DNA from 4 places in the Paenibacillus sp. FSL R7-0048 genome. Region 3 is predicted to be linked to each of the others. Evidence: riboswitches for the same ligand, from Rfam matches in the RefSeq annotation. Region 3 holds a riboswitch; each other region holds the start of a gene.
The links. A riboswitch is a leader RNA that binds a small molecule or an ion and turns the genes downstream of it on or off. The one in region 3 is predicted to bind cyclic di-AMP.

Region 1 (7,831 bases), 2.1 Mb from region 3:
CTATTTTAAAGAGTTATTATGAAATTGTAGGCAACCACAACTGTAACAACGAACAGGCTCCCTTGTCAATGACGGGAGCCTGTTCGTTGTATGATTTTAGATGATAATTACACAGCTTTATAGGCAGCAAGCTCGTAAGGAAGACACAGTGGCACACCCGTACGTGGATCCGGAACGATATCCGCTTCAATTCCAAACACTTCCCGCAATACATCTGGTGTCATAACCTCAGTAGGTGAGCCTTCGCTAACCACAGTACCGGACTTAATCGCTACCATATGCTGCGCATAACGAGTAGCATGATTCAAATCATGCACGACCATGATAATGGTACGGCCTTCTTCCTCATTCAGCTTTTGCAAAAGTTGAAGAACTTCGAGCTGATGCGCCATATCTAGGAACGTTGTAGGCTCGTCAAGGAATAAAATATCTGTTTCTTGAGCCAACGCCATAGCGATCCAAGCGCGTTGACGTTGTCCACCAGAGAGACGGTCAATAGGGCGATCATGAAAAGATTCCATGCCCGTAACAGAGATGGCGTTGGAGATGATGTTGCGATCCTCTGCGGTCATCGTGCCAAATCCTTTTTGATGAGGGAAACGACCATAGCTGACCAGCTCAGATACCGTCAGACCGTCAGGAGCCGTTGGGTTCTGCGGTAGAATCGCTAGCTGACGAGCAACCTCTTTAGTTGAAAAGTTATGGATCGATTTGCCGTCCAGCATTACGGTGCCACTCTTCGGCTTCATAATCCGGGCCATCGTTTTGAGGATTGTAGATTTACCGGAGCCGTTAGCGCCCACTAGTGCGGTGATTTTCCCCGTAGGGATAGACAAGTTCAATCCCTTAACTATAGTAGCCTCAGCATACCCAATACTTAATTCTTCTGTATTCAAACGTTCTGACATGATCTACAACTCCCTTAAAAGTTTTATGGAGCTATGCTCCTAAGTATGAACTAATTTACGCTTTCGACTTGGCGAGTAAATATAAAAAGTAAGGTGCGCCAATAATCGCAACCACAATGCCAGTAGGAACTTCGGCAGGTTGCAATACCCATCTACCAATGGTATCAGCGGTAATCATAAGAAGCGCCCCTGTCAAAGCACTAGCAGGTAATAACACCTGATGACGGGGTCCCACCAGCCTGCGAGCCAGGTGTGGTGCTATCAGGCCGACGAAGCCAATACCTCCACTTACCGCGACGCAGGAGCCGGCAAGCGCTACGGCTGTTACCAGAAGGAGAATACGTTCCTTCTCCACACGCATTCCTAGACCTAATGAAGTATGGTCCCCTAGATTCAATACATTTAGAACCCGGGCTTTATAGAAGGCGAACGGTAACAGAATCGCGATCCAAGGCAGCAAAGCAAGGACGAATCTCCAATCCCCACCCCATATTTTCCCGGCGATCCAAGTAGCTACAAATTGATAATTATTAGGATCAAGCCTAAGTGCCAATACAAGCTGGCAAGCATTGATTCCTGCAGCGACCGCAATCCCGATAAGGATCAGCCTTGTAGGAGACAGACCATCTGCCTTCCGGTAGGCAAGAATATAGATTAAAGCTGCGGTCAGGCCAGCCCCACCAAGCGCTAGGAGAGGCAAGACAAATACCGGAGCTGCTGTTGTAGCCGGAAAAAACGAGATAAAAATGATTACCGCAAAACCTGCACCAGCACTTATGCCCAGCGTAGCCGGTTCTGCGAGTGCATTACGTGCGAGACTTTGTAGAATACAGCCCGATACTGCAAAGCCCGCTCCAACTAACAATGAAATTACGATGCGGGGTAATCTGAAATCAAATAAAATAAGCTTTTGCTGATGTGTTCCATCACCCATGAGTGTATGTAATACCTCTAGTGGGGATAGACGCATAAACCCTGTATTCATACTGACTATAAACACAACGACGATCAGTATAGCAAGGAGCACTAACACCGTTAAGGCGCGTGTGCGGCGTTCTTTTTCATCTGGAGTAAGGGTTAATTTGGGCATTACAGCTCCCCCTTCCGCTTACTCGCTAAATAAATAAAGAACGGTACGCCGATGATGGCAATTAAAGCTCCTAGCGGTGTCTCATAAGGTGCATTTATCATTCTTGCGGCAATATCTGCAAAGATAATCAATAAGCTCCCTAGAACTGCCGAGCAAGGGATAATCCAGCGGTAGTCCACTCCAACGAAATAACGTGTAACATGTGGAATAATTAGTCCTATAAAAGCAATCGGGCCAACCGTTGAAACCGCACTTCCAGCTAAGATAACCACAACAATCATACATGCCAATTGAACTAACCTTGTCCGCTGCCCCAGACCAACCGCAACTTCTCTTCCTAAGCTGAGCAATGTGACGGATCGTGATAACATCATCGCTGCAATTAAGGCTACGGCCACCCAAGGGAATATAATCTTGATCTGAGTCCAGCTAGCTCCACCCATCCCACCAGCTAACCAGAAGGCTATGTCCTGAGATAAGTTGAAAAGAATAGCTACTCCCTGACTAATAGCAACCAATAAAGCACTAACTGCCGAACCTGCTAATGTCAATCGCAAGGGGGTCAGGCCATTAAAAGAAAGCGAACCGATTCCGAATACGATAAAAGAGGCCACAGCGGCACCGATAAAGCAATACAACATTAGTGAAGTGAATGAGAGTGAGGGTGCAAAAGCAAATACTATGGCCAGCGCTACCCCTGCTCCTGCATTCAAACCTAACAGCCCTGAATCCGCAAGCGGGTTTCTTGTCATCCCCTGCATGATAGCCCCTGCTACTGCGAAGCAAGCACCGACTAAGGCGCCAGCAATAGCACGTGGAAATCGCAGTTCTCTAATCACCTGATGTTTTTGTAAATCTGGATTGAAATGAAATATAGCTTCCCATACCGTAGCTAACTTGATATCTGCCGCACCCACTGAGACCGAAAGTGCCAATCCGAAGGCAATGGCAGCAAGTCCAAAAATAAGAATACCAATGGCAGCTGCCGGTCGGGTATGTAGAGCTTTTTTGGGTTCATTTTTAATACGATTTGCGAAATCTGAGGGTGAAACCATGAGTCGTCTCCTTATTCAATAGTTACAATGGTTTATATGATAACAACAATCATTCTCATTATCGCAAAAATATTTATGTTGTACAATTGCAGGAACGATTTTTCCGTACTATGGGATTGGTTTATAAAAAAATGGTGCAGATCTTTGTATCCCGAGATACTTGATCTGCACGCCCTTCCCCACCGAAATGATCAGTCTCATTCATGGTGAATTACGACTTTTATTTCACAAGACTTTTTAGCACATCGTCAATGATTTTGCTGCCAGCGTTCGCCCCACTGTAAAGCCAGCTGCTTGTTGAGCTCATTTCATGCACATTTCCAGCTTTTACAGCTGGGATGCCCTTCCAGATTGCACTATCTAGGATTTCCGAACCTTCAGTCTTATCACTATTTACAAGGAAAATATGATCTGCGGTCAGCTCAGAAAGCTTCTCTAGTGAGATCGGATTCCAAGTTGCTCTTGTTCCTACTGGGATCTCTGTTACTAAGTTAGGCAGCGTTACGCCAAGGTCTGTATATAATACAGCTCCACTGCTGCGGGTTTCGTCTACAATATAGAAGTTTTTTTGCACCAACCATAAAATAGCCGCGGACTCTTGTCCAATAGCTCCTGTAAGCTGTTCTTTCGCAGCCGCTGCTTTAACATCATAATCTTTAATGGCTTTTTCTGCTTCAGGGGTTTTGTTCAAAATCTCACCCATCTTAAGCAACGATTTGCGCCAATCTTGATTTAGTTCATCCCCAATTACATAAGTGGGTGCAATCTTATTCAACTGATCGTAAATCCCGTTCTGAACAGAAGACTCCGATGGGATGATAATAAGATCCGGAGCAAAGCTGGTTACAGCCTCTAACGGAAGGTCGTAACTAATTGTAGGAACATCCTTCAATTCAGTGGCCAGATAATCCTGAACGCCGTTTGTAACTGACCATTGAGCTACTGGAGTTACACCCAGAGTTACCAAAGAGTCTTCCAAATATGAACCCAGAACGCGCTGTGGATTAGCCGGAATCGTTACTTTATGACCCATTGCATCTGTTAACGTCTTAGGTGCAGCAGGTGCCTCTGTAGATTCTGCTGTAGGCGCTGTTGTAGGCGCTGTTCCTGCATTTGATGAGCTTTCAGCATTATTATTACCACAAGCGGAAAGTATTAGCGTCATCACTATTAGTCCGCTCATCGTCACTTTCATGCTTCCTGATCTTTTTCTGTTAAGCCAAAACATTAAAAACCCTCCTATATGTAACTGCTTTGATATTCAAAGGTGACCTTTACCTCTGCTTCACTTTTAAATGATATTGATTCTCATTCTCTGTGTCAACATATAAATTTCAAATTCTGTGGATTTGCAACAATTTCCTTCATATAAAATACAAAAGAGGTTATATTCCGAACGTTCCGGATATAACCTCATCTTTAATCTTCTACTTATTTATTTAAATGATACGGGACAGTCGCTACTACAACGTCCTTTTGATTCATTAGATACGAGCGGATTAAAAAGCTGGTCTGATTATGAAGCACGGCTTGCCACCAATGTTTGGTAATAAACTGTGGAATCAAAATCGTGATGTGATCCGTCGCAGCGGTCTTCCACTCTACCGTATCGATAAACTTCACTAACGGACGAATGATACTACGATATCTGGAACGAAGAACAATCAGGCGTACACCTGGATTCCATTCCTCCCACCGTTGCTCCATCTTATGAATGTCTTCTTCATCAAAGCCTACATACACAGCAACAACATTATCTGTTAGAGACTTCGCATAGCTGATGGAATGTAATACAGCACGTGTAACCCCTGCAACAGGAACAACTACAGTACTTCCTTTAATTACAGGTTTATCAGTAGCCGGACATATACGCAGTTGATCCGCAGTATTCAAATAATGCTTATGAATACGGTGGAACACGAACATTACAGCAGGTAAGAAAATGAATGCCATCCATACGCTCGAGAATTTAGTAATGATAAATATAAGCGTAATCGTCAATGTAGTCAGCATACCGATGGTATTTACTACAAATCTTTTCACCCATCCAGCGGGTCTTGTTTTGATCCAATGCACCATCATCCCCAGTTGGGATAAGGTAAAAGGAATGAACACGCCTACCGCATATAGTGGAATCAAACCTTCCGTATTCCCATGGAATGCAGTCACAAGTATGATAGACATAACTCCTAGAAAAATAATGCCGTTTGAGAAGCCCAGGCGGTCACCACGGACCATAAATGCATGTGGCAGATATTTATCTTTTGCAAACATAAAGGCGAGCAGCGGAAACGCTGAATATGCTGTATTAGCTGCCAAGAACAAAATCACTGCTGTAATCCCTTGAATGAAAAAGTACAATCCGCCACGGCCAAAGGTCGATTCAGCGATCTGAGAGACAACCGTAGCCTTTTCATCTGGCACAATCCCATACCAATATGCCAGCACAGTGATTCCGGTAAACATAAAGCCAAGGATAAGTCCCATGATCATTAGCGTCTTGGCTGCATTTTTCTCAGCCGGTGCCTTAAAGTTTGGGATCGCATTAGATACGGCCTCAACCCCCGTTAGGGCTGAACAACCAGAGCTAAACGCTTTTAATAGTAGAAACAAACTTACATTAGATACGGCGCTGCCTATTTCAGGAACATTCGCATGCGCGCCACCCATTGCATATTTAACGATACCGGAGATAATCAGAACAACAATCGAAACCACAAACAAATACACTGGAATTGCGATAAATGAAGCCGATTCAGTCACTCCGCGAAGATTAATGATTGTTAATAAAACGATAACAGATACAGCGATGAGAACAGTATGATTATGAAGACTTGGAAAAGCCGATGTGATCGCATCCGTCCCTGCCGAGGCACTAACCGCTACGGTAAGAATGTAATCCACCAATAATGAACCCCCAGCGAGCAGCCCTGTCGGAATACCAAGATTACTCTTGGCTACGATATAAGCTCCGCCTCCTTGCGGATAAGCAAAAATCGTCTGCCGATAGGATAAAATCAGGATGGCCAGCAGGCCCAATACGGCTAATGCAATTGGCAGGGAATACCAGATGGCAGTAAACCCGGCAGCCACTAGTACAATCAGAATTTGTTCCGTTCCGTAGGCTACAGACGAGAGCGCATCAGAAGACAGAACAGCCAGTGCTTTAACCTTGGATAACTTTTCATGATCGAGTTCATTCGACTTCATCGGACGTCCGATCAATAGTCGTTTTACCTTGCTTACCATGGTGGATACAGTTCCTTTCTTTGGGAGCTGAAACGGAATTTCCGTGCGCTGTTTTCATCGGTGGATTTCATAAATGCAGACACAAAAATAAGCATACGGAAATGATCCGCATGCTTATGCATGGTCATTTTCCCACCTTGCTTACGAGGTTAGCTGGCGGATTCGGGCTGTGGTTATAGCCCTACGGTAGAGGTCTGTTCGACCCGGTTCCGATTCACCCCATTGGCATGAATGCCAAGTTTGGTTCCCCCGTTTTTCCTAAGAAAATTCAGCGCATATTCAACTTCTCACAAGGTCTAATATTAGTCTACAAAGTGCCTACAGTAAAGCGTTGAAAAAAATGAAAAAAGAATGAAAAAACATCCAATAAGCTCAAATATAGCGTCTTATTGGATGCTCTCTTTCATTATCTTCAATTATCCCTCTAGCCCGTGATTTTAATACCTTTTCAGCTTTTTTGTAACTTCCAAAGTAAAAACTAAAATCCTAAGCTCTCCTCAGCATCTACTTCAATCACTTCTTCTTCCCTACGTCCATACCAAAGAAGGAGACTTATTAGAGCAAACGCTATTAAAGCTAACAAAGGAATCGTTATAAATCCGAAGTAGTTCAAGTAATCTTTATTACAAGGAACACCAACTGTACAAGGTAGAACTTTACTTAATGCTGGAATCTTCTGTTCCGCATAATGATAGATTGAGATACTGCCACCAATCAAACTTAATGGAAGCACATAAGGAATGATGCGCTTATCTCCACGGAAAGTGGCAATTCCCAACAAAAATAACTGCGGATACATAAAAATCCGCTGAAACCAGCAAAGCTTACAAGGTTCATACTTCAAGACTTCACTTAAATACAAGCTACCAGCTACAGCAACCAAAGAGACGAACCAGGCCAGATAGAGGCAGTTACGCTTGCAAAAAGATAGGAATTTTGTCACTTTGCCTCCACTGCTTTTGCGGCGGTGTTAATTTCAGATGTAATCGCTTCAATATCGAAAGGTTCAGCCGTTTTCACTCCATTAATGTAGAGCGAAGGCGTAGTTGTCACGCCTGCGTCAGTTGCCAACTGAATGTCTTTCTTCAGCTCATCTGCATAAGTTTTCTCTTGGATGTCTTTACGCAACAGATCGTAATCGATCGCTAATTTCTCTTTTTCAGCAAGGCTTACCAAGAAATCCTCAGTGGCCCATTCCACGCTCTCATCCCCTTGCTGCGCATACACAACATCATAGAACTTCCAGAATTCATCCTTATTCTGATGGTATACAGACAATGCAGCTAGTGAAGCTGTCTCAGAGTCAGGACCAACGAAAGCCATATTTACAAAGTAAAGAGCTGCTTTTCCCTCGTTGACAAAATCTTGAACAATTTTCGGTTTCATGGAGCCAGCAAACTGGGAACAAGCTGGACATTTGAAATCACCAAATTCAACAAGCTTAACAGGTGCATCCTCATTACCAATCCTAGGTAGCTCACTGTAATTGAATTCTACCGGTTCTCCTGTAGAGACATTCTTTGCTGCAT
Region 2 (7,831 bases), 5.4 Mb from region 3:
AGATAGCGAGTTATGTGCCTTTCACCTCACCATTGACGATGCTGCTCCGAATTGGTGTCGGCGAGGTGGCGATCTGGCAAGTCATTGTATCGCTGCTGATCCTGCTTGTGACTACCTTCATCTTCGGATGGCTGGCAGCCAAGATCTATCGTACCGGCGTACTGATGTACGGCAAACGCCCAAGTATTAAAGAAATCAGAAAAGCAATGAAAGCTTACAAGATCTAAGAAGACCTCATATAACTTTTAAGGAGTGCTAATGATGTCTACAAGCGAACAATATACCATTATGCTTTTAATGAGTTCGGTATCGCTGGCTACGGTTAGTAGAATGCTTCCGGATGGCTCCACTTTTATGGATTTCGTTCAAGGCGTATTGACTGGTGTTGCTATAGTGGGGATGTTGGCAGGATTGTGGATGTACGGTAAGGCGCGTAAGAGTAAAGTGTAATAGTAGGAACTGAATTTTCGGGGGTATCCTAACAACCATTTATGGTTGTTGGGATATCCCCGTTTTTGAGTTGGCAATCTCTTTGTATACGAGCTGATATAGCTAACGGACCCAGCAGCACTTAAATGCAACAATCATCGAGATTTAGCAAGATATCGGACACTATAGTCGCTATTGGCATGAAAAATGGTGAATTAGTAGCTCTTTTAACCAAATAGTTGCACTGGAGTCCGATACTATGCTCAAAAGGCGATAAACGTGTAAGTAACGTCATCTGGGTCCGTAAGCCTTGGTGGAAGATGATTAGGGCTTGCTTTAAGACGATCCGAGACGCTCATCGCTCGAGATTTTTACTTTCGGACTCAGAAGGCGTTATTTGGCGATTTCAAGGTCTTTTGAAGGGGGTGCGGACTCCAGTGATGCTATTGAGTGGAAGTAGGCGTATATTTGGTGCTCTATAAACAATTAGTGACTCTGGAGTCCGAACGCCGGCCATATTTGTGGAAAAGCTTCAATTAAAGGCTCCTGAGTCCGTTAGATGCTTCATGCGCTTAAAGATTGTCTGAATTCTAGTCAGTGACTAAATTATAGAAAGATTTGCGCTCGTTAGTATATCCGTTTGGGTGGTCATCTGCTCCCGTACAGCTCTAAGCTGTGTTTTCAGTGCGGGAACACTTTTTTGCAGAATAATGCTTATTTGAGAAAGAGGCAGCTTTAGACCGTACCACATGACCTTCACAAGCTGTTCCTCCCAAGGTAATGCCTTAGCCGATAGAAGGGAGCGCCGGGCAAAAGAATCAGCACACTGGTGAATACAAGTGCGGTAAGCGTGGATAGAGAATAACTGAGGATCGAAATCATCCTGACGATATATTTTATGAAGCTCTGTGAAGGTGCGGATAGTAATCTTGTCTGCCTCATTAGATTGTTCTAACAACATGGAACTAAGTACGTAGACTTCATTAGTATACTTTTGGACATACTCTGCAAATTTAGTACTGTAGGTGGACTCGGGAGGTAAGGGGTCAGGCATGGTGAACACGATCCTTTCAGAATGAGAGATTTGCTTGAATCTATAATATAGAAAAGTAAGAGATGGATTTATTGATAAGATCGGCGGTGTCTGGTTCCGGGCAACTGTGTTTCTGCTGGGAGGCAGTGGATAAAGCTTTTGAAGGCTTGTAGTAGAGCCGTTCACTTCTGGAATTGCTCCCCCCTGCTGCAACACTGTACAGACGCCCTTGCTGAATATGCCCTGCCAAGGATTTACCCTGGAGCTTGGCCTTTAAATCCTGCAAAGCACCCTGAACTAGCTCAAGCTTAACCTGCTCCCAATCTGAACCTTCGCGGCGGACCTTATCCAGCGCTTCCTCAAGACGGCAATGACAGATAGCCCGTAAAAAAGAACTCCATTTAATGAGATCGAAATTTTTGGTGTTGGCAGAAATCAGACAAGCCCCCCAACTGCAGCCTCCCTTACAGGTGAGCTTCAGAATACCATAACGGCAGCCTTCAGCCCCTTCCATTCCATAGTGAATAGGCTCGGGTTCATCCAATACAAATACTTCAATGCGGGATAGTCTGCGCTGGTCCATAGTAGGGTTCCTCCTTAGATTTCCAAAAGCTTTAAGTCAACATGATGAGTGACACTAGCCTTTTCTACACAAGCGAGCATCTCCATTTTATTCTCACAGACTGCGGTATGCTCTAGCCATAGTCGGAACTTCTCTTTTCGTATAACAGATAGATGTAAGGGAAAGGTGCTGCGGGATCTCAAGACATACCAACCGGCGCTTACATCTTTCCAAGGCTCCTTGAAGGCTGTAAACCACGGGAGCTTTTGGTGTGATGACCAATCCTGCTGCTGCTGTTGTTCTCGAATTTTTTTATATATCTCATATACAATCTTAGAGTCTAAACAGTCTTTACAAGAAGAAGGTGTGCTGAACTGGCGAAGGGCTTGGATCTGGTTCTGGCCAAATGCATAGCCTACAATGTACCTGTGATTATGTTCTTCGAACCACAAGGCCCCGAAACAAACGTAATTTAGACTTATCGGCTCAAGCAGCCCTTGATGTATCCCTAAATAATAGTGCTTCAAAACATTCACCCCATCCAGCGTGCTATCACCTAATAAGCTCAGGTAACGCAAAAACCGCAGCAAGAGGAGGACCTCTGCTGCGGTTTTGGATTACAGGCAGATATACCTGGGCCAAAGCGTGGCGGATCAAGGGTCTCTCTCTTTACGCTTACGAGGTTAGCTGTCGGATTCGGACGGTGAGAGTCGCCCTACCTATTGAGACTTATGCAGTCTCCTTTGGATTCACCCCAAGTAGGCCAGGTGGCCTGATGGTTCCCCCGTTCCCTGCGAATGCAGGAACTCAGCGTTGATTGTTTTTTATGAATTAGATTCAACCCGAATCATACTCTTTTCAAGATTTTCTGTAAAAAACGGAAAATGTTCTTTTAGAGCAATTTTAACCATATCCTGCCGACTACGACTGAAAAACGAGGTAAATAGGTATTTATGGCGTGTTATCGCGCCTCTTTCTCGCTCAGCCTCAGCTTCTTGCGTTTCTACCTATAATGGGAATTTGCAGTATTTTCGCTCTAAAAAGGTGAATAAAATCACATGGGTTATAGATAGCGATTAAACGCTCCAAACTCGAGTAAACAAGAGATATAGAGAGATTAGATATCAAGTAAGCGCTATCTAATGGGAAAATAGTTTTTAATTTGCATTATTTTGGCATCATTCAGGTTTTACAAGTCTTCGTGCATAAGAGTATGATTACTCCTGTTTCAACGACAATCGAATATTTGATCCGCTTAATTTCCGGTAAGGAAAGCGGGGGAACCAACAATCGGCAGCCGATGTGAGAGTCGGAAGCCGATTATGGGGTGAATCCTGTAGAGGGTGCGAGTGAGCTCGCATCTATACAGGTAGGGCGACTCTCACCGCCCGAATCCGACAGCTAACCTCGTAAGCGTATGGAGAGAGGATGAGTGCAATGTGACCGCTAGCGAGCCACAGAGGAGATCCTTTGTGGCTTTTTGCTGTGCTCTTAGAAGCAAAGCATTTATGGAGGCCTCCCCTAAGAGGTCGCTAAATTCATCATTAGCGGTATTTGTAAGGCAGCGTCTAATGACGTGACACAACCGAGCTTTAGGTTGTGCCCGAAAATGACGATAGGTCAACATCCTTTCGGAGATTTTCGTTGCCTCCTTGTTGTAAATGAGCAGGAGGAGAAAAAAGATGACGGATCAGAATGAATATGTGCTTGTATGTGCGCCTACAAAGGCGGGAGAACATTTCATTAAACTTCTGAAGTTCAGGGGTATTAAGATGGCGGGATTAACCAACAATGTGGCTGAGAAAGCTTTACTTGAGGAGCTCGGGATTGAGCATGTTATTCTAGTGGATACCCGCCATCAGAGCACTTGGTTTCGCCCATCGTTCCCGGTAGGCAGGGTATATCTGTTTGAGAGCAGCTTTCCGCTTTGCTGCCGCTATATTCAGATGTGCCGTACCTGGACGACACAGCCGATTTTTGTGATTACAAGTTCAATAAATCCTAGATTGGTCTATAAAAGACTTGGTGCGAGCTATGTAATCTATTCCCATAGTGGTGATGCTGATTTTCTAATCGATAGATCACCTCATCAAGGATAATGGAAGGAGTGCGGAAGATATGATGGATCTGTATATGGTGGCTTCGTTAGCTGTAATTTACGGGTTATTTTATGGCTTTATGCGCTGGTGCGCAGGTGTAGTTGAGGATACGGGGAGGGATAAGCTGTGATTCTAGTAATCGCTGTTACCCTACTGTTGTTTATATATCTGGTTTACGCGTTGATTCATCCTGAGAAATTTTAAGGAGGGGCATTCATGGGCATTTTGCAAATAGTCGTCGTAATTGTAATTCTCATCTTGCTGGTCAAGCCGATGGGAACGTATTTATATCATGTATTTTCTAACGAACCGAATCGTACGGATCGCTGGTTTGCAGGCACAGAGAAAGGTATTTATAAGCTGATCGGCCTGAAAAAACGGGACGGAATGTCCTGGAAGAAGTATGCACTCAGCTTTGTTCTAACTAATATCGTACTGGTTGCTTTCAGTTATATTTTTCTAAGATTACAGCGGGGATTGCCGCTGAACCCGAATGGAATTGCCGATATGGAACAGACGCTTTCATTCAATACGGTGATCAGCTTTATGACCAATACGAACCTGCAGCATTATAGCGGGGAGACGGGACTATCGTATTTTTCACAAATGGCAGTCATCACGATGATGATGTTCACGTCTGCAGCGAGCGGATTTTCTGTTGCGGTTGCTTTTGTCAGAGGGATTACAGGACAGAAATCAGTCGGGAACTTTTTCGAGGACTTCGTAAAAGCACATATTCGTGTATTCATTCCATTAGCTCTGTTAGTTTCATTGGTGCTGGTAGGATTGCATGTGCCACAAACGCTCAAGCCATCGCTTGAGGTCACTACACTTGAAGGGCAGACGCAACAAATCGCTATCGGTCCAGTCGCTTCTTTGGAATCAATTAAACACTTAGGTACGAATGGTGGCGGCTTCTTCGGAGCCAATTCAGCACATCCTTTTGAGAACCCTAATCCACTTACGAACGTTCTGGAGATTCTCTCTATGTGGATGCTGCCAGCCTCTTTGCCATATATGTACGGATTGTTCGCTAAGAACAAACGTCAGGGCTGGGTGATTTTCACAGCAATGATGACCTTGTTCGTACTACTGCTGGGATTGAATTATTATGCGGAAACCAAAGGCAATCCAGCTATCAATACGCTGGGGATCGAGTCTTCGCAAGGCAGCATGGAAGGTAAAGAGGTACGTTTTGGTATCCCGCAATCTTCGTTGTTCACTTCGGTAACAACGGCAGCTACGACAGGTAGTGTTAACAATATGCATGATACGCTGACACCGCTGGGTGGCATTACCCCTCTGGCCCTAATGATGCTCAACAACGTCTTCGGGGGAAAAGGTGTCGGACTAATCAATATGCTGATGTATGCCATCATGGGTGTCTTCTTATGTGGACTAATGGTTGGCAGAACACCAGAGTTTCTCGGGCGAAAGATAGAAGCCAAGGAGATGAAGCTAATTGCGATTGCTATCCTTGTGCATCCGTTCATTATCCTTGTACCAACAGCAGGTGCGTTCTTAACGGACTTGGGCAACGGTTCCATCACGAATCCCGGATTCCATGGACTTAGCCAAGTGTTATATGAATATGTCTCTTCTGCCGCGAACAATGGTTCAGGATTTGAAGGGCTTGCGGACAACACCACCTTTTGGAATGTTACAACCGGGATCGTAATGCTGCTTGGCCGTTATGTCTCTATAATCGCGATGCTGGCAGTTGCAGGCTCACTGATCCAGAAGAAGCCAGTTCCTGAGACGATTGGCACATTCCGCACAGACAATGGTCTGTTCACCGGAATTCTGATTGGTACCGTAGTAATTATCGGGGCTCTGACGTTTCTGCCAGTCATTGTGCTCGGCCCGATTGCAGAATATTTGACCTTACGGTAGGAAGAGGGAGAACAAGATGAGTACTGTAAAAAGAAAAAAGCTGCTGACGGGACCCATACTCCTAAGCGCTGTAAAGGATAGCTTTATTAAGCTTAACCCGGTGACGTTAATTAAAAATCCGGTCATGTTCGTAGTCGAAATCGGTACGATTATTGTATTGCTTATGGTACTGGCCCCCGGATATTTTAATGCAGAGAAATCGGTAGGCTTCAATATCACAGTGTTGTTCATTCTGCTATTCACAGTGCTGTTTGCCAACTTCGCTGAAGCGCTGGCTGAAGGCCGCGGGAAAGCCCAGGCGGATTCACTCAAGAAAACGAAACAGGATATCACAGCTAACAAACTCGTTGGAGGGTCTGTGAAGACCGTTTCTTCTTCCGAGCTTCGTAAAGGAGATATTGTCATCGTCAGTCAGGGAGAACTTATCCCTGGCGATGGTGAAGTAATTGAAGGGCTGGCCTCCGTAGATGAATCTGCAATTACAGGTGAATCTGCACCTGTTATTAAGGAAGCCGGCGGAGATTTTGGCTCAGTCACAGGCGGCACCCGGGTAGTCAGTGATGAGATTAAAGTCAAAATTACCAGTGATCCCGGTGAGTCATTCCTGGATCGGATGATCTCCCTCGTTGAAGGGGCGAAACGCCAAAAGACACCCAATGAAATTGCACTAAATACACTTTTGATCAGTCTGACGTTGATTTTCCTGATTGTAGTAGTGACCTTGCGGCCTATTGCGACTTATCTGGGCGTTGATCTAGATATTCCTGTTATGATCGCCTTGCTGGTCTGTCTGATCCCGACCACAATCGGGGGACTGCTCTCCGCTATCGGGATAGCAGGGATGGACCGCGTCACACAGTTTAATGTCCTTGCTATGTCAGGGAAGGCCGTTGAAGCTGCCGGCGACATTAATACAATGATTCTAGATAAGACCGGTACGATTACTTTCGGAAACCGGATGGCGAGTGATTTTGTGCCTGTTGGAGATGAAACGGAAGCTGAGCTTACGGCTTGGGCAGCTATTAGTTCGCTAAAGGATGAGACTCCGGAAGGACGTTCGGTTATTGAGCTGGCTAAGAAGCTGGAGCGCAGCTATGACAGCAAACTTGCTGAAGGCGGAGAGTTCGTAGAGTTTAAGGCTGAGACCCGGATGAGTGGTATAGATCTACTTGATGGACGATCTGTTCGTAAAGGGGCAGTCGATTCCGTGAAGAAATGGGTACAGTCGAAAGGCGGAGTCATTCCCGCGAACCTCGACAGTAATTCCGATGCTATCGCTCGGATGGGGGGGACCCCGCTTGCTGTTGCGGTAGACAACCGGATTTATGGACTTATTTACTTAAAGGATACAGTTAAGCCAGGCATGAAAGAGCGGTTTGATGAGCTGCGAAAAATGGGAATCAAGACTATCATGTGTACAGGGGACAATCCGCTGACCGCAGCTACTATTGCCCGTGAAGCAGGGGTAGATGATTTTATTGCAGAGAGTACACCTGAGGATAAAATAGCGGTTATCCGCCGTGAGCAGAACGAAGGCAAGCTGGTGGCAATGACTGGTGATGGTACGAATGACGCACCTGCCCTTGCCCAAGCTGATGTGGGCTTAGCGATGAACAGTGGGACTACAGCCGCTAAGGAAGCAGCAAACATGGTTGATCTGGACTCCGATCCCTCGAAGATCATTGAGGTTGTAGCTATTGGTAAACAGCTACTGATGACGCGGGGCGCGTTGACAACGTTCAGTATTGCGAATGATATCGCTAAATACTTCGCAATTATTCCGGCAATGTTCATGCTCGCTATTCCTGAAATGGA
Region 3 (7,831 bases):
AGGGCGCACCTAGTGATCTCCAAATGAGGTAATAAGTGAAGTACTTATAGCGTAATTAGGGAATTTCTCCCTGAAATTTAGAGATTTTTGTTCAGCAGACTTAAAATTAGGGAAAACTTCCCTAATTTTCGGCTGATTCAGTAACTAATAAAGGAATCCCACTGTTTATTAGGGAGGAATTCCCTGATGTCGTTCATTTAGAGCGAATAGCGGCTATTTTTAGGGAGGTTTTCCCTAATTAGTTCACACCCACTCTGTACATCGTACAAACAAAGAACGCATATCGCCCATATTCCACCGTCACAGATACCACAAATCATCTACTACAGCCGTACGAATATCACACCTAACAACTCGTCCACCGCACAAACCAATATATTAGAACACTACGCGTGGTCTATAGCCATATGGCATAGTGAAATCCATTACTTTTCCTACTCTTTACTCCATAAAAAAGAAGCTGCCCCCAAGTAGAATTCACTACTTTTGAGTCAGCTTCTTTTCCTATGATTCTTGGTTCACAACTTCACTCTCAAAACGGTCAATACTTTCATTAGGACCAATGAGTACCATAACATCGCCTTCACTTAAATAATCATGGGCAGTTGGAGCGACGATTATTCCACTTTCCCTATTTAGGGCAACAATACTGCAGCCATATTTAGCTCTTGTATTTAAATCAGACAAGCTTCTGCCGTTCATGCAGGACGGTACGGTCAGCTCGACAATTTTATAATCCTTGGACAGTTCAATATAATCCAGCAAATTGGGCGTCACCAGCTGATGTGCCACACGAATCCCCATATCCCGCTCCGGAAAAATAACCCGATCAACCCCCAGCCGCGACAGTGCGCGGCCATGAAGGATAGAGATTGCCTTAGCCACCACTTGCTTGACTCCAATCTCCTTCAACAAAATGGCCGCCAGAATGCTTCTCTCCATATTGTCACCAATCGCAACAATCCCACAATCAAAGTTCCGTACACCAAGCGAGCGCATAATTCCCTCATCTGTAGCATCTGCTACTACCGTATGCGTCAGCTGATCGCTCATTTCCTCCACGCGTTCTTCATGGTGGTCAATGCCGAGCACCTCGTAGCCCATTTCCATCAGCTCAAGCGCCAGGCTTGAACCGAAGCGACCTAAGCCGATTACTACAAATTGCTGTGCTTTCATTTCTAATTAACTCCTATCCAATAATTATTTTACCTTCCGGATACTTATACAGTGGTTTACCCTGTTTGGGACCGAGTGCATACGCTAAGGTTAGTGGACCTAGCCGACCTGCAAACATCGTCAGACAGAGTAGAATCTTACCGATCGCTGACAGTTCCGGAGTTAGCCCCATAGTCAGTCCTACCGTAGCAAAGGCGGAGGTCGTCTCAAACAAGATTGCCAAGAAATTACTGTCTTCAGTTGTGGAGAGTATCATCGACACAGAGGCGATTAACAACAAAGCCAGCAGCGTGATCGTTAATGCCTTGTAGATGCGCTCTTGAGCCAGCCGATAACGGAACAACACAACATCTTCCCGTCCACGCAGCATAGCAATTACAGCACCAATCATCATCGTAAAGGTTGTTGTCTTAATCCCCCCGCCCGTTGAGCCCGGAGAAGCACCAATAAACATAAGAATCACTATAAAAAATTGTGTAGCCTGCCGAAGTCCAGCAATATCTACTGTGTTCGCGCCAGCCGTACGGGGAGACACGGATTGAAAGAAGGCCGATAATATTTTACCGCCGAAATTCAGTGAACCCAGGGTACGAGTGTTAGTAAACTCAAATATAAAAATAACCAAAGCTCCGATCAGAATCAGCCCTGTACTGGTGGACAGGACAACTTTACTATGTAGAGACAGCCTGCGGGTTACCCGAAACTCCACCAGATCTGACATTACAATAAAACCAATCCCGCCGGAGACAATCAGAAACATCACAATAATATTCACAAGCGGATCATATACATAATCAGTTAAACTGCGAAAATCCCCAAAAATATCGAACCCCGCATTATTAAACATAGACACCGCATGAAATATGCCATAATAAATCGCTTTTCCCAACGGCATATCAAAAGCCCAGCGAATAGACAGCAGCACAGCGGCACAGCCTTCTATGACAAGAGAATATATGAGGACTCTCCGGATCAGTCGCACAATTCCTTCCATAGAGCCTTGATTCATGGCTTCCTGTAGGATTAGCCTGTCCCGCAAAGATATTTTACGCTTTAACACCAGTGAAAATAGAGTGGCCATGGTCATAAAACCTAAGCCGCCGATCTGGATCAGAATCATAATTACGGTTTTCCCAAAAATGGTGAACGAAGTTCCGGTATCCAGCACAACAAGCCCTGTAACACAGGTTGCCGACGTTGAAGTAAATAATGCATCAATAAATTCCACGGAATTCCCGCTTGTGCTTGAGATGGGCAGCATAAGCAGCAAGGCCCCTATCAGAATGATCGATGCAAAACCAAGCACCAGTATCTGCGGCGGCGAGAGCTTCAGAAACTTAAATTCAGAAATCCTGCGAAACTGTGAAGCCACTTTGCTCACCTTCTTATCAAAAATTCCAACAAAAAAAGCACTGGAAAACCAATGCTGACTTGGTTCCTGCAGTAAATTAGCCTACGAGGTTAGCTGTCGGATTCGGACTGTGCAGGCTGCCCTATTCGTTCCCAGAACGAAATTCACCCCTGATGAAAGTGCCATTTATCGTGTACACTCCACTTTTCATCACTTCTTATGGTTCCCCCGTTTTCACCAGAAATTCGGCTACTATACAATTGCATACAAATTATATACGTTATTTAGTGAATTCACAAAGACACAATTAATGCTCATTCACATGAAAAAATGCGGTTTAAAGAGACTGCATCAAAAGGAGTGCCTTTTCTCATCACTTTTCCGTGTTTTCCCTGCAATTACACCGATTCTCATCATTCGTGCAGAAATGAACACGATAAAATTCATGGTATAAATTCACATGACTATTCTATACTATCTCTATTACCCATAAAAAGAACATATAATGTTTTTTGTAACCAACCAGGCACTAATACTATAATGGAACATAACATTGTCACAGTACATAACAAGGAGGCGTTACATGAATCCCGTCGGCCAGCCCTTACAGCAACGTGCCCTCTCCAAGAGGCTCATCATCTCGGGCATTATCGGTCTTATTCTATTTATTATGTTTCAGATTTCCCCTTCACTGCTTAGTAGCCCTACAGGTGAAGATACCACCGTCATTAGCAAGGCAGAAGCCCGTGACCAAGCCATATTATTTGCAGAACAAAAGCTCAACTACACCGAAGCACCAAACGATCAATGGAATGTACTTTACCAGACGGACTCTTCCTTTTATGGTTATATGTCTCGCGAGAAGCTTGTGGAGGACTACACCAAGAAAAAATTGGATCAAAAATATCCTTTTGATGTCTTTCGGGCAACGCTTACTCCTTCAGCGGAGCAAGAGCCGCAAATCATCGTTGACCTCAATATGTATAACGGTAAGATTGTCGCTTTCTCAAAGGCTGCAAAAGTTACCTCCGAAGAGGGGCCAGGCATCGCTTCCGTTGGTGCAAAAGAGGACAAGGGAGCTGACCTCACTCTAGCGCAGAAGGAGAATCTTGCTCGTCCTTGGCTTCAGGAATGGGAAGTAAATCCTGCCAAGCTACAAATTGAATCGAATACAGGAAGCCATGGGCTAGTGTATACGGATAGTACTGTTCAGGTCGGCGAATCCTTATTGCACTATTATTTTGATTTCAGTGGAGAGCAGGTATCCAGCTTTAATGCCGGATTCACTGCACCAGCTTGGCATACCTCCTACGTACAAGGACAGACCTCTTTAGCGGAAAAGCTAACATTATTCGGTTACGGTATACCCACACTGATTTTAGGAATTCTGGCACTCGTCTACAGTATTCTTAGAAGAGAGCATACTTCCTTTAAACGTGGAGTATTCCTAAGCTCAGCCTATTTTGTAATCATGATGATCAGCACCTATAATATGCTTCCTGAATCAACGGGCGAAGGGCTAGAAGCACAGATTACCTCTGTCATTATGTTTATCATTTATGCTTTGTACAGCCTGCTGATGTCCTCCTTGCTCTACTTCTCTTTAGTGGGCGGCAATGGCCTATGGCGAAAAGAGGAAGGCATGAACCCTTGGCCCCGCGCCAAAGAGCCCGGCTATGGACAATATGTGTTGGACAGTATCCGGGCTGGATACATCTGGGCTTTCGTTCTGCTAGGGGTGCAGACGGTTATGTTCATCATATTATCGTTTACCTTGCACAATTGGTCTACTACAGACGCCACCCAATCTCCCTATAACATGAGATATGCTTGGCTTCTGCCTATCGTCGCATGGCTCGCTGGTTTATCTGAGGAAGCCATTTATCGCTTTTTCGGAATTCCTATGCTGAAAAAGGTGTTCCGGAACACTTTTATCGCTTGCTTGATCACCACACTGGTTTGGGCGTTTGGCCATACGTTATATCCGATCTATCCCATCAGCTCCCGTCCCATTGAGCTGACTGTAATCGGGCTGCTGTTCAGCTATATTTTCCTTCGTTACGGGTTTATTGCTGTCATGTTCAGCCACGTCGTGTTTGACAGCATCCTGATGGGCGCTACGCTGATCTTTATGAAGGAGAGCGTAAATGTAGGCGCGGGTATCTTCGCGATTATTATGCCGTTCATAGTCGCTTACATCGTCTATCGATTTAATCCACCACAGAAGCCTAAGCCGGTGGAGCCTTCTTCTTTGATTTAAACTAATGTGAAGACGTAATGAAATTAAAAAAGGGCATCAAAGCCGCTTTAGTCGCTGCTTTGATACCCTTTTTCTTTTGTCACCATTGCTATGAGGTTGGCTCTTCATCCTTGAGCGCATCAAGAATTTGTTTTGCCAGCTTTTCTCCAATAGAAAGTGTACGGAAATCATCCACGGAGGCTTCTTTAATTTTCTTAAGCGATCCGAAATGCTTTAGCAGCGCTTTACGGCGCTTCTCACCTATACCAGGTATAGAGTCCAGCTTGGAGGTAACCATGGACTTCCCGCGCTGTTCACGGTGGAAGGTGATCGCGAACCTATGGACCTCATCCTGAATCCGCTGCAAAAGGTAAAATTCCTGACTGTCCCGGGCTAGCGCGACAGGCTCTGGCGGATCTCCAACCAAAAGCTGAGCCGTCTTATGCTTATCATCCTTAACAAGGCCGCAGACCGGAATGAATAATCCCAGCTCATTCTCCAGAATATCAATAGCAGAGGAGATTTGCCCTTTCCCTCCATCGACCACGATAAGATCCGGTATCGGAAGATTCTCCTTCAATACCCGCTCATATCGCCGCCGAATGACCTCGCGCATCGTTCCATAATCATCCGCACCCACCACCGTACGAACCTTATATTTACGGTACTCTTTTCGTGCAGGCTTACCATCAATGAAGACAACCATCGCTGAGACCGGATTAGTCCCCTGAATGTTCGAGTTATCGAACGCCTCAATACGGCTCAAGCGTTCAAGCCCCAAGCTCTCGCCTAAGCTGATCGCTGCTCCAGAGGTACGCTCTTCATCCCGTTCAATCAGCCGGAATTTCTCGTCGATAGCCACTCTTGCATTTTGGCAAGCCATGCCAACCATCTGCTTCTTAAGACCGCGTTGTGGCACAAGCACCTTAATGCCCAGCCACTCCTGCAGAATGGAGGCGCCGCCAGCGGCATCCACGATCCCAGCTGCCGCAGCTTCCTCCGCCGCCGTCGCACGTACCTCAGCCTCTTCAGCCGATTCAGGAGTATCTTCACCCTGTTGTAAATCCGCTTCTGCTGGAGCAGCTATGGCGATCTCGGGTTTAGTCTCTTTATTAGCCAGAGACTCCTCATCGAGCACATCCGGCAGCAGGATCTCCTGCGGCAAAGCGGGATTATCACTATAATACTGCGTCACATAAGACATAAAGTCACTGTAGGCTTCACCATAGAACGGGAACACGGAGGAATGGCGCTGAATCATCTTCCCTTGTCTCATGTACAGAATCTGTACACACATCCATCCCTTGTCTACAGCATAACCAAATACGTCCCGGTCCTTAGTATCTGTAGTGTTGATCTTCTGCTTCTCCATTAATGCATCGATATGGATAATCTGATCCCGCAGTTCCTTCGCCCGCTCAAAATATAATTCCTCAGCAGCTTCCTGCATTTTTTGCTGTAAATCCTTTTTGACCGCCTCATGACCTCCGCCTAGAAAAGCAGCGATGTCCTGCGTAATCTGCTCATACTCGGATTTCTGAACCTCCTTCTCACACGGTGCCAAACACTGGCCCATGTGATAGTAAAGACAGACCTCCTTTGGCATCACGCCGCATTTACGAAGCGGGTACATACGATCTAGGAGCTTTTTAGTCTGCTGAGCAGCATAAGCATTAGGATAAGGGCCAAAATATTTTGCTTTATCTTTAATCACCCGGCGTGTAACCTCAAGGCGCGGGTGAGTTTCATTCGTTATTTTTATATAAGGAAACGTCTTGTCGTCTTTCAAAAGCACATTATAACGCGGCATATGTTTCTTAATCAGATTACACTCTAGAATGAGCGCTTCCATGTTACTGGACGTAACGATGTATTCGAAATCAGCAATATTAGCGACAAGCCGCTGCGTTTTACCATTATGACTGCCTGTAAAATAAGAGCGTACCCGATTCTTAAGTACCTTCGCTTTGCCCACATAAATAATAGTGCCTTCCTGATTCTTCATCAGATAGCAGCCAGGCAGATCGGGTAGTAGTGCCAGTTTATTGCGGATATTGTCCAAAATGATCCCCTCCAGCTAAATTGGACCCATGATTAGTTGGCATTCAGCACACAAAACGCCTCCGGAATGAACCGAAGGCGCTGAGTGGCAGGGCCGAGGCCCGAACAGTAGCATCTATCAATTATTGATGTTTTGCTACGATATTTTTCAGGGATTCTTTGGAGTTCAGTCCCACAACTTTATCTACCGGTTGACCATCTTTGAAGAAGATCAGAGTTGGGATACTCATAACACCAAAACGGGAAGCCGTTTCCGGATTCTCATCCACATTCAATTTTGCAATTTTCACGTCGTCTCCGAGCTCTGTGGACAATTCATCCAAGATTGGAGCGAGCATTTTACAAGGACCACACCAAGGAGCCCAGAAGTCTACTACTACAGTACCTTGACCTTCCACTTCGTTACTGAAGGATTGGTCAGACACGTTCACGATAGCCATGATATTGTTCCTCCTTTAAGTTTTGCGAAGCATTACGCACATCTTAAGCCAAAGCTTAGTTCATGGAAGCTGCTCCGAAATATGAGTTAATAAATTGTTTCATGTAATATGATAACCAAATTACCACTTACCGACACATTACAAGTATAACATATCTTTATGGGATATGTGAAATATCACTCGCAATTATATTGCCTTCAATGTATTTTTTTGCGTACTCTTTTCTTTACAACCTCCCCAGCATTTCGGTATACTTAAAGAAAGCGCATTAATTGTCAATGACTTATTTCATAAACAAATGTCAATTTGCATCTAATAATACAGGGCTTGTCCCTGTAAGGAGGCAGAAACTATGGATATTAACGCGCAAGTACGGGACCCACGAGAACATATCAACGAAGAACCCCGCAATGATCTTGGGGATTTAATGACCGGATTTTTCGGAATGACCACGTTTATGACGGTTGTCTTTTTCGGAATGGTCATCCTTAAATTCATTCTCTCGGAATAAAGGAATCATCGCACAATAAAAAGAAGCTGTCTCAAAAGTAGTGAATGCTACTT
Region 4 (7,831 bases), 6.0 Mb from region 3:
AATTTCTTCACGGAATGCTCCTCGCCAAAACCGAATATTTTAGAAAAATATATCACTTTTGTACGGGTTTACACAAGAGAAGCAGACTAATTCAGTGATCTCACTGCGTAGACTTCCTTGCAGAACCCTCGCAGTCCGTTGTAAATCCTTGCTACTTTAGACTGCTTGGACACTAATCCGAATACGGTAGGTCCGCTGCCTGACATCAGTACGCCATCTGCTCCAAGCTTTATCATCGCTTCCTTGAGCTGCTGAACCTCTGGATGCAGCTTTAAGGTAATATCCTCAAGCACGTTGCCCAGATGGTTGCACACGCCCCCAAAGTCTCCAGCTTCTATCGCTTGCTGCATCTTTCGAGCAGAAGGATGAACCGCTATATTATTGCTCCGAACGCGTCCATACACTTCTGCAGTCGATACATTGATCGGTGGTTTCGCCAACACAACCCAGCATTGTGGCGGGTTATTGATTGGTGTCAGCTTTTCGCCTCGTCCTGTAGCCAAGGCTGTGCCGCCTGTGACGCAGAAAGGTACATCAGAACCCAGCTCAGCGCCAAGCTCCTGTAGCTCCTGTGCAGGAATACCCAGACGCCACAGACGGTTTAGACCGCGTAGCGTAGCTGCGGCATCACTGCTGCCGCCAGCCAGGCCAGCCGCAACCGGAATTCTTTTATCCAGATGGATATGTACCCCACTCTTCACGTTATAACGGTCTTTAATAAGCCTTGCCGCCTGGAAAGCTAAATTTTTCTCGTCCAGGGGAATATAACCAGCCTGACTTGATATTATAATAGTATCCCTTGGCAGCTCAGACAGCTCTAAGCGGTCTGCTAAATCTACCATGGTCATAATCATTTCCACCTCATGAAAACCGTCAGCACGTTTGTGCAGCACATCCAGCATCAAATTAATTTTAGCTGGTGCCTTTTCATACATTTTCAAGGCGTTCACCCACCTTCAGCTTTTCCCGTAAAAACAACTTAACATATTATATGAGAAACTTCTAATGAAGTCCAATAATAAAAGGGTGTCGCCATTTAGACGCACCCTTTTTCAGTAATATTCACTTTATAGCCTAAAATTTAAGATTTCCGCGCAGCCTGTTCAGCAAGCTGTATCGCTTTTTTCACCATGTTGCCAGCGTCTTGAGTTGTAATTCCACCCCAGCCCTCACGTTCCACGGTTTCATAAAAACCCAGCTCCTTGGCTAACTCTGTCTTCAGTTCCTCCGACATCATGCCTCGTTTTCTGCGGCTCATTACGGAATTCCTCCCTTATGAAAATAAATGATTAACCCGTTGCCCAATTAGTATGCTTGCTTAGCACACGGATCATGCACCAAATATTTGTCCCAAAAAACGCAAACAAAAAACAGCCTCCAAGGGAGACTGTTCGTGAAACATTAAGCTTTAATATACATAATCCGCATCTGCCCATCGTCTTCACAAACTGTGATTTCCACAGATTCAGTAAGTATATCGGCATAGCTATAGGAGACTCGCTTAAAAGTTTGCTGCTCCTGATCCAGTTTGACAATAAATACAGAAGGGTACGTTTCTTCCAGGACACCTGTGCGTTCAACGGTTTTACGACGACCTCCGTTTGCACGCAATGTGATCTTATGACCGACGTGAGCTTCAAGACTGCGTTTGATTTCCAACAGCGCGTTATTAGCCATTACCTGACGACCACCTCTTTTCTTGTCCATTATACAACTTTTTCAGGACAATGTCAAAGCAAATAAATAATTAATTATAGTTGATGCATATTTCGTTGTCAACGGAATTTTTTTGCGAGAAATCAGCGCCGGACTAATATCCTTGTTATCTGTAATATAGGCATTACAAAGAAAAAAAGAAAGGGTTAAGCTCAGCGCTCACCCTTTCTTTCGGATATTCTATTCAGCCCATTCAAATTACCTATATTCCTGACACCATAGACCTATCTCTGCCGCTTAAATGGCTGATGGTGTCACTTTTAGCGCCGACAGATTCTGCAGTCGCGGCATTCCGATGCGGAAGCTGCCACGGGTCTCAACACCACCAATACCCTGATTGCCGCTGATGGTATTATTCAGAACATCGCTAAGATTTACAGTATCCCTGATGGAAGTAAAGGATGATTTTGCTGCTACATACACGGGATCCAGAGCATGGATCAAAATTCGACCAGGTGAACTGGCAAAATTAGCTCCAGCTCCAAGTAAGGCCTCGAAATGAGATTGACAAGCACCGGCAACAATAGTCAACGCATCAAAATTCCGCTCATACTCCCTAGCTACCCTAATAGCAGCTATAAAGTTTTGCGAATTTTTATAGCTATTCAGACTATACAGATCGTAAGTATGCTGTTGCTTCAGTACCCCATCATGACCAGTGATCACTACAATATCTGGGCGTACACGGGGCAACAGCCGGTATAACGTATCAGCCATTGCAGATTCATGAACATGATGCCCTTCAGCGGGAATCCGCAGCTGCTCGTATAAGCTAAGGCTCTTATTCAAATATGCCGGATCGCCATCCAGATGCAGTACTTTACCTGGCACTTCAAAATAAGGAGCTTCCTTGGACGGTGGAGCCCATGTCCCCTCTGTTAGGGTTCCCCCGCTCCGCTGACTTTGCTCCTGACGGTCCTTCCGCAGCTGTGTCAGTGATTCCTTCGCTTTGATCTGTGCTTGCTGTCCCCGTTCCGTTATTCGGGTAGGAGGCACTTGAACCAGGTCATCCAGAGGAGAATCCGCCAACAGGCGGAAATCTGTGCCTTTAATGACGGCTCTATCCTGCACAATATTATCTACACGAAATGTTAAATCACCGCCATAAGATTTGCGAACGACCAAGTCTCCTAAATTCATTACAACCACCACCTCTACCCCATCGTATGGGCAAAGGCCTCAGTTGGTTCATAACTCAACATATTTTTAAAATATAAGAATGTATAATGCTCCACCAGAATAACATCCTTATATTTCTACGAGAAACGGTTGTCGTCCTTAAGACAACAACCGTTTCCTATTGCTTATTCAATTCCAGCGGCTAGCAAAACACCGCTTAAGCGGGCGTATTCTTCAAGACTGAGTGTTTCTCCGCGACGGGTCGGTTCAATACCCGCTTCTGCGAGTAAAGCCTCCAGCTGCTCACGTCCTTGTTCAGGGAAGTAACGAGCCTTCAGATTGTTAGCAATCGTCTTGCGGCGCTGTGTGAAAGAAGCGTGAACCACTTCAAAGAAATGCTTCTCACTCTCCACCTTTACCGGAGGATGCTCTCTAACCTTCAGACGGATAACAGCAGACTCCACATTAGGTTGAGGGATGAATACCGTACGTGGCACGATACAGACGAGCTCAGGCTCGCTGTAGTACTGCACGGCAATGCTAAGACTTCCGTATTCCTTTCCACCTGGAGATGCAGCCATACGCTCCGCAACCTCCTTCTGAATCATTACAACGATGTTATCAAGGGGAAGCTTCTCTTCGAGCAGCTTCATCAGAATCGGAGTAGTCACATAATAAGGCAGGTTAGCAACCACACTGACCTTGTTCACAGTGGTGAAATCTTCCTTGAACATTTCCTGCAAGTTCACATTGAGGACATCATCGTTACGAACCTTAACATGGGGATAGGGGGAAAGTACGTCTTTTAATATTGGAATCAGTCTACGGTCAATCTCTACGGCAGTTACAGCACCCGCTGTTAGTGCCAGACGCTCCGTCAGCGCTCCAATTCCCGGCCCGATCTCCAGCGCCCCAGAATCGCTATCTAGTCCAGCAGCGTCTACAATCTTGTCCAAAATATTTTGATCAATCAAAAAATTCTGTCCCAGGCTTTTCTTGAACTTGAATCCATAACGTTGAATAATCTCTTTGGTCCGTTTTGGAGTCGAAATTTCCTCTCTACCACTCATGAAGTAATGCCTCCCTGATCAATTTGGGCGAGAGCCCCGGCAAATTCCTCCCGCGTAATCCCAAACATCGCCAGCCGCTTGTACAGCTGTTTGCCGTTACAATATCCGATTCCAAGCAAATTACCAAGTGCCATACGTCTTTCAGCAGCCCGAGGGTGTACAAGCATTCCAGCGGCCATAAGATCATCAATACCAATCAAAGCAGGTGCTCCTTCAAAAGAGGTATGTACATTACGCAGCGCATGACGAATCGCCTCTGGCGATGCATTCTCTACACCGATATCCCCTTTTCGAGTTGCGTCCTTCTCTGGAATAAAAGCATGCTTGCAGCCCGGCACCTTCGCTGAAACGATTTTACGAATTCGCTCCCCAGCATGGTCCGGGTCCGTAAGAATAATAACCCCTCTACGTTCCATAGCAAGCGCGATCTTAGCAATTACAGTCCGGTTTACAGCAGAGCCGCCTGTCTCAATGGTATCCGCTTCTACAGCACGCTTAATGGCTACGGTATCGCTTTTGCCTTCAACGACGATTAATTCCTTAATCATATTTCTTGACTCCTTCCAAAAAAAGCAAAAAGAAGAGGATTCGCTCCTCTTCTTTTGGTTAAAGAATGTATAAGTGATGAGCGGTTGCTCTGCGATCAACGAAATGATCATCCAGCGTTCCTTAACGGTTATCATCACTATAGCTTATCAAAGGATTTTTTGCAAAAGCTTCAGTTCTAGTTAAGCTCTGGTTTCACAGGTCCAATCACATAAACGGTACGTGATTTACGGCCGAAATTACGAGCATGGCTCAGGGAATCATAATAGACATCCACTTTATTGCCTTTAATGGCACCGCCAGTATCCTCTGCACGGCGGAATCCAAGCCCATCGATATAAACCCACCAGCCAATAGGAATTACATTCGGATCTACTGCAATTGTACGACCTTCCGTTACGCGTGTTCCGGAGGCAGTTTTAGTACCTATCCCTGGCTCTTCTGACGAATAAGCTGTCATGGAGACGTTCTTAATCATCTTCTTGTACTCAAAGTCTACGCCAGCCTTGCTTGTGACGTTCTTAGTCTTAGCGCTAACTTTAGTCGTTTTGGAGGTAGTGCTTGATTTGGAAGTTGTTGTAGCTTTAGCAACTACAGTAGGCTTAGGAAGTGCTTTAGTACCAACGGCAATGATCTTATCTTTTGTTACCGTTTGTACTTCCTTGCCGATCATGCGCATAGAGGCCAGTTCTCCGTCTTGATAGATCTTTTCAATATGCTGAACCATGACGCCTGGTTTGCCTGCCTGTGCCACTCTAACTGTTCCCACAGTAAGGGAGGGATCTGCTGTCTTAATAACACGGAAAGGTAAGTTAGTTGTTCGCTGTACCGTTTGCTTGTTGATACGAACGATCTTAATCTCCATGTCAGCAGAGATGGTGGTGTCTAACGAAGGAAAAATCTTATCATAGCCTTCTAGGTTGATACCCAGTTTGTCAATCGCTTGACCGATAGTGTCTTCGGTCGTATATAACGTTTTTGTTGCTCCGTCCGCAGTAAGGCTAAATTTCTGCGCACGATTGATAACGACACGGTCACCGTCTTTTATTTCATCACTCAGACCTAAAGATAATTCATCATGCGGCTGCAGCGAAATTTGCTCTTTCTCCAACACATCACCAAGAAGTGCTTCTCGCGTTTCAAGTGTCTGTGTTTGCCCGTCTATTACTAAAACTAATTGTTTATTACTTTGACCGTGTACGTACAGCAGAATTAACAGCGCGATTGCGATTGAAATCACACCTGCAAGTAAAAGTACGCGAGTATTTACTTGCTCCCACCGTAATGCGAAAGACCTGCTGGATGACTGCGAATCATGGGATACCTCTGGTTGGAATAAGCCCATTCTCTCCATCCTCCTTACATAGCCTCGTCGTCAATTTGTATATCATGAGGACTGAATTTCTTTGACGAAACTATTTGAGATTGTCACAGGATACGCACGTATTAACTTAGCGTCTCCTGCTCATGGATCGCCTGCTCGGCACAGCTACTCCTACACCTGTTATATAACAGTATGCGGGCAACATTCAGTTTATTCAAAAATAAAGAAGCCTAAAAAGAGTTCTCTTGAGGACTCTTTCGTGGCTTCTCCGATGTCAGAATACGCGGGAATGTTTGTGCACGAGGTTGCCTCTCTTACTTGCGCTTACGGGGTTAGCTGTCGGGTTCGGACGAAAGAGAGACGCCCTATTTCAGGTCACCCGCTCACGGCGGTTGCCCTTAAATTCACCCCAAAGACCACGTGAAGAAATCAAATATTGTTCTGCGGCAATTCCTAGTCGTATTCAAGATACAGGCATGCGGCAGTTCAATATTGGTTCCCCCGTTCTCCATACGGAGACTCAGCGAGACGATCCATGAATCAATGGCTGTCACAATAACAACAGCTCACATCACTGAAAAGATGATATCCTGTTTTGATGCATGTTGTAAAGGACGATTCAACCACGTTTACGCAAATATATGGTTAAAATATTGTAATAATCAGCCGTTTTTATATTAAAAAAGTTTAATATATCGGCCATTCTCTATTTTTCACCCGTTTTACTCCTGTTTTCAGACAATCCCAAATCGTTCCAGTGCGTTCGCATACGTAATTTTAGCCAATTCTTCCCATGTTAACCCTTTAATTTCAGCCGCAGCCTCTGCTACTAACTTCACATGAGCACTCTCATTTCGCTTGCCTCGGAAGGGGTGTGGAGTCAAATATGGAGCGTCTGTTTCGATCAATAATCTGTCCAATGGCGTCTGTGCAAGCACCTCTTTAGGCACTCTGGCATTTTTGAACGTGATCGGTCCTCCAAATGACAAATGAAATCCTAGATCTAGACACATTTTTGCGGTTTCCCAGCTGCCTGAGAAAGAATGCATTACGCCACCAATTTCATTTGCTTTTTCCTCCCGTAAAATCCGTACGACATCTTCATGGGCATCACGGTCATGTATACAGATTGGCATTTTTAGTTCACGGGCTAGTCCAATTTGTTTGCGGAAGACCTCCTGCTGCACATCCTTGGGAGAGGTATCCCAATAATAATCCAACCCAATCTCTCCGATGGCCACCACTTTCTCATGGCTGCAAAGAGAGGCGATCCAATCGAGGTCCCCCTCTTTCATATCAATCGCATCCTGTGGATGCCAGCCCACCGCTGCATAAATATAATCATAAGATTCAGCCAGCTTCATCGTTGAAGGGATCGTTTCCCGATTAAATCCAATATTGATCATCTTGCTAACTCCGGCCTCTACTGCACGAGCTATAACTTCCTCGCGATCCTCGTCGAATTGAGGCGCATCTAAATGTGTATGTGTGTCGAACAGATACATTTTAAAGCTCACTCCTTGTTGTTTTTATCAATAGTTCCATAAATATTTGTATTATTTTGCAAAAATCTCTGCTACAGAAAAGGGCAACCGTGTAAGGGCTTTTTTCAGCTTATCCTGTGGGAAATATAGGTGATATCTGCCACGATGAATTCCGCTTATTGAGCGCACAATATCCGATACCTCTGAAATTTCCCGCAATTGCTCATTGCGATCAAGCAGTAAAATTTGATTATTGTCGAAGGCTGCTCCTGGACGGAACACATCATAAGGCAAATCTGTCGGATAATCAATCTCTAAGTCATATTCTGGGTTAAGTCCCGCTCCCGCAAAACTGCTGCGGATTTCCGTAATCATATCTGTATCCAAATTCTCGATCTCTACATATTTATACAGTTTACGATGAATAAAACGGGTACACAAGTCGCTTAATAACTCATCTTCTTCAAGTGTCCATTGCATAAAAGCAGTCTGTACCAGTGCCTCATCAAGCATTAAATATTGTTTCACTGTTACTTCTCCTCGAAAGAGATCTTCTAGCGGAGCGATCATAA

Region 1: it holds a riboswitch for cyclic di-AMP, as region 3 does, so the genes downstream of both, NSQ91_RS17380 (APC family permease) here and NSQ91_RS26710 (TrkH family potassium uptake protein) in region 3, are expected to answer to the same signal.
Region 2: it holds a riboswitch for cyclic di-AMP, as region 3 does, so the genes downstream of both, NSQ91_RS02750 (hypothetical protein) here and NSQ91_RS26710 (TrkH family potassium uptake protein) in region 3, are expected to answer to the same signal.
Region 4: it holds a riboswitch for cyclic di-AMP, as region 3 does, so the genes downstream of both, NSQ91_RS00190 (3D domain-containing protein) here and NSQ91_RS26710 (TrkH family potassium uptake protein) in region 3, are expected to answer to the same signal.

The regions. Positions count from the first base shown of each region.
Region 1 is NZ_JBBORF010000001.1:3,893,628-3,901,458, forward strand. It holds gene NSQ91_RS17360 (ABC transporter ATP-binding protein) at 108-908, opposite strand; gene NSQ91_RS17365 (FecCD family ABC transporter permease) at 964-1,998, opposite strand; gene NSQ91_RS17370 (FecCD family ABC transporter permease) at 1,998-3,053, opposite strand; gene NSQ91_RS17375 (iron-hydroxamate ABC transporter substrate-binding protein) at 3,274-4,281, opposite strand; gene NSQ91_RS17380 (APC family permease) at 4,485-6,302, opposite strand; cyclic di-AMP (ydaO/yuaA leader) riboswitch at 6,427-6,586, opposite strand; gene NSQ91_RS17385 (disulfide oxidoreductase) at 6,781-7,245, opposite strand; gene NSQ91_RS17390 (DsbA family protein) at 7,242-7,831, opposite strand, start outside.
Region 2 is NZ_JBBORF010000001.1:620,881-628,711, forward strand. It holds gene NSQ91_RS02725 (ABC transporter permease) at 1-227, shown strand, start outside; gene NSQ91_RS02730 (hypothetical protein) at 259-450, shown strand; gene NSQ91_RS02735 (hypothetical protein) at 1,031-1,483, opposite strand; gene NSQ91_RS02740 (hypothetical protein) at 1,524-2,045, opposite strand; gene NSQ91_RS02745 (hypothetical protein) at 2,060-2,614, opposite strand; cyclic di-AMP (ydaO/yuaA leader) riboswitch at 2,683-2,847, opposite strand; cyclic di-AMP (ydaO/yuaA leader) riboswitch at 3,267-3,456, shown strand; gene NSQ91_RS02750 (hypothetical protein) at 3,707-4,123, shown strand; gene kdpF (K(+)-transporting ATPase subunit F) at 4,250-4,327, shown strand; gene kdpA (potassium-transporting ATPase subunit KdpA) at 4,340-6,016, shown strand; gene kdpB (potassium-transporting ATPase subunit KdpB) at 6,033-7,831, shown strand, end outside.
Region 3 is NZ_JBBORF010000001.1:6,034,145-6,041,975, forward strand. It holds gene NSQ91_RS26705 (potassium channel family protein) at 505-1,176, opposite strand; gene NSQ91_RS26710 (TrkH family potassium uptake protein) at 1,190-2,548, opposite strand; cyclic di-AMP (ydaO/yuaA leader) riboswitch at 2,611-2,788, opposite strand; gene NSQ91_RS26715 (CPBP family intramembrane glutamic endopeptidase) at 3,111-4,787, shown strand; gene uvrC (excinuclease ABC subunit UvrC) at 4,876-6,828, opposite strand; gene trxA (thioredoxin) at 6,950-7,267, opposite strand; gene NSQ91_RS26730 (YqzM family protein) at 7,620-7,778, shown strand.
Region 4 is NZ_JBBORF010000001.1:40,548-48,378, reverse strand. It holds gene purR (pur operon repressor) at 1-11, opposite strand, end outside; gene ispE (4-(cytidine 5'-diphospho)-2-C-methyl-D-erythritol kinase) at 87-941, opposite strand; gene NSQ91_RS00215 (small, acid-soluble spore protein, alpha/beta type) at 1,082-1,258, opposite strand; gene veg (biofilm formation stimulator Veg) at 1,402-1,677, opposite strand; gene yabG (sporulation peptidase YabG) at 1,954-2,856, opposite strand; gene rsmA (16S rRNA (adenine(1518)-N(6)/adenine(1519)-N(6))-dimethyltransferase RsmA) at 3,021-3,905, opposite strand; gene rnmV (ribonuclease M5) at 3,902-4,453, opposite strand; gene NSQ91_RS00190 (3D domain-containing protein) at 4,630-5,796, opposite strand; cyclic di-AMP (ydaO/yuaA leader) riboswitch at 6,082-6,311, opposite strand; gene NSQ91_RS00185 (TatD family hydrolase) at 6,510-7,280, opposite strand; gene NSQ91_RS00180 (HD domain-containing protein) at 7,332-7,831, opposite strand, start outside.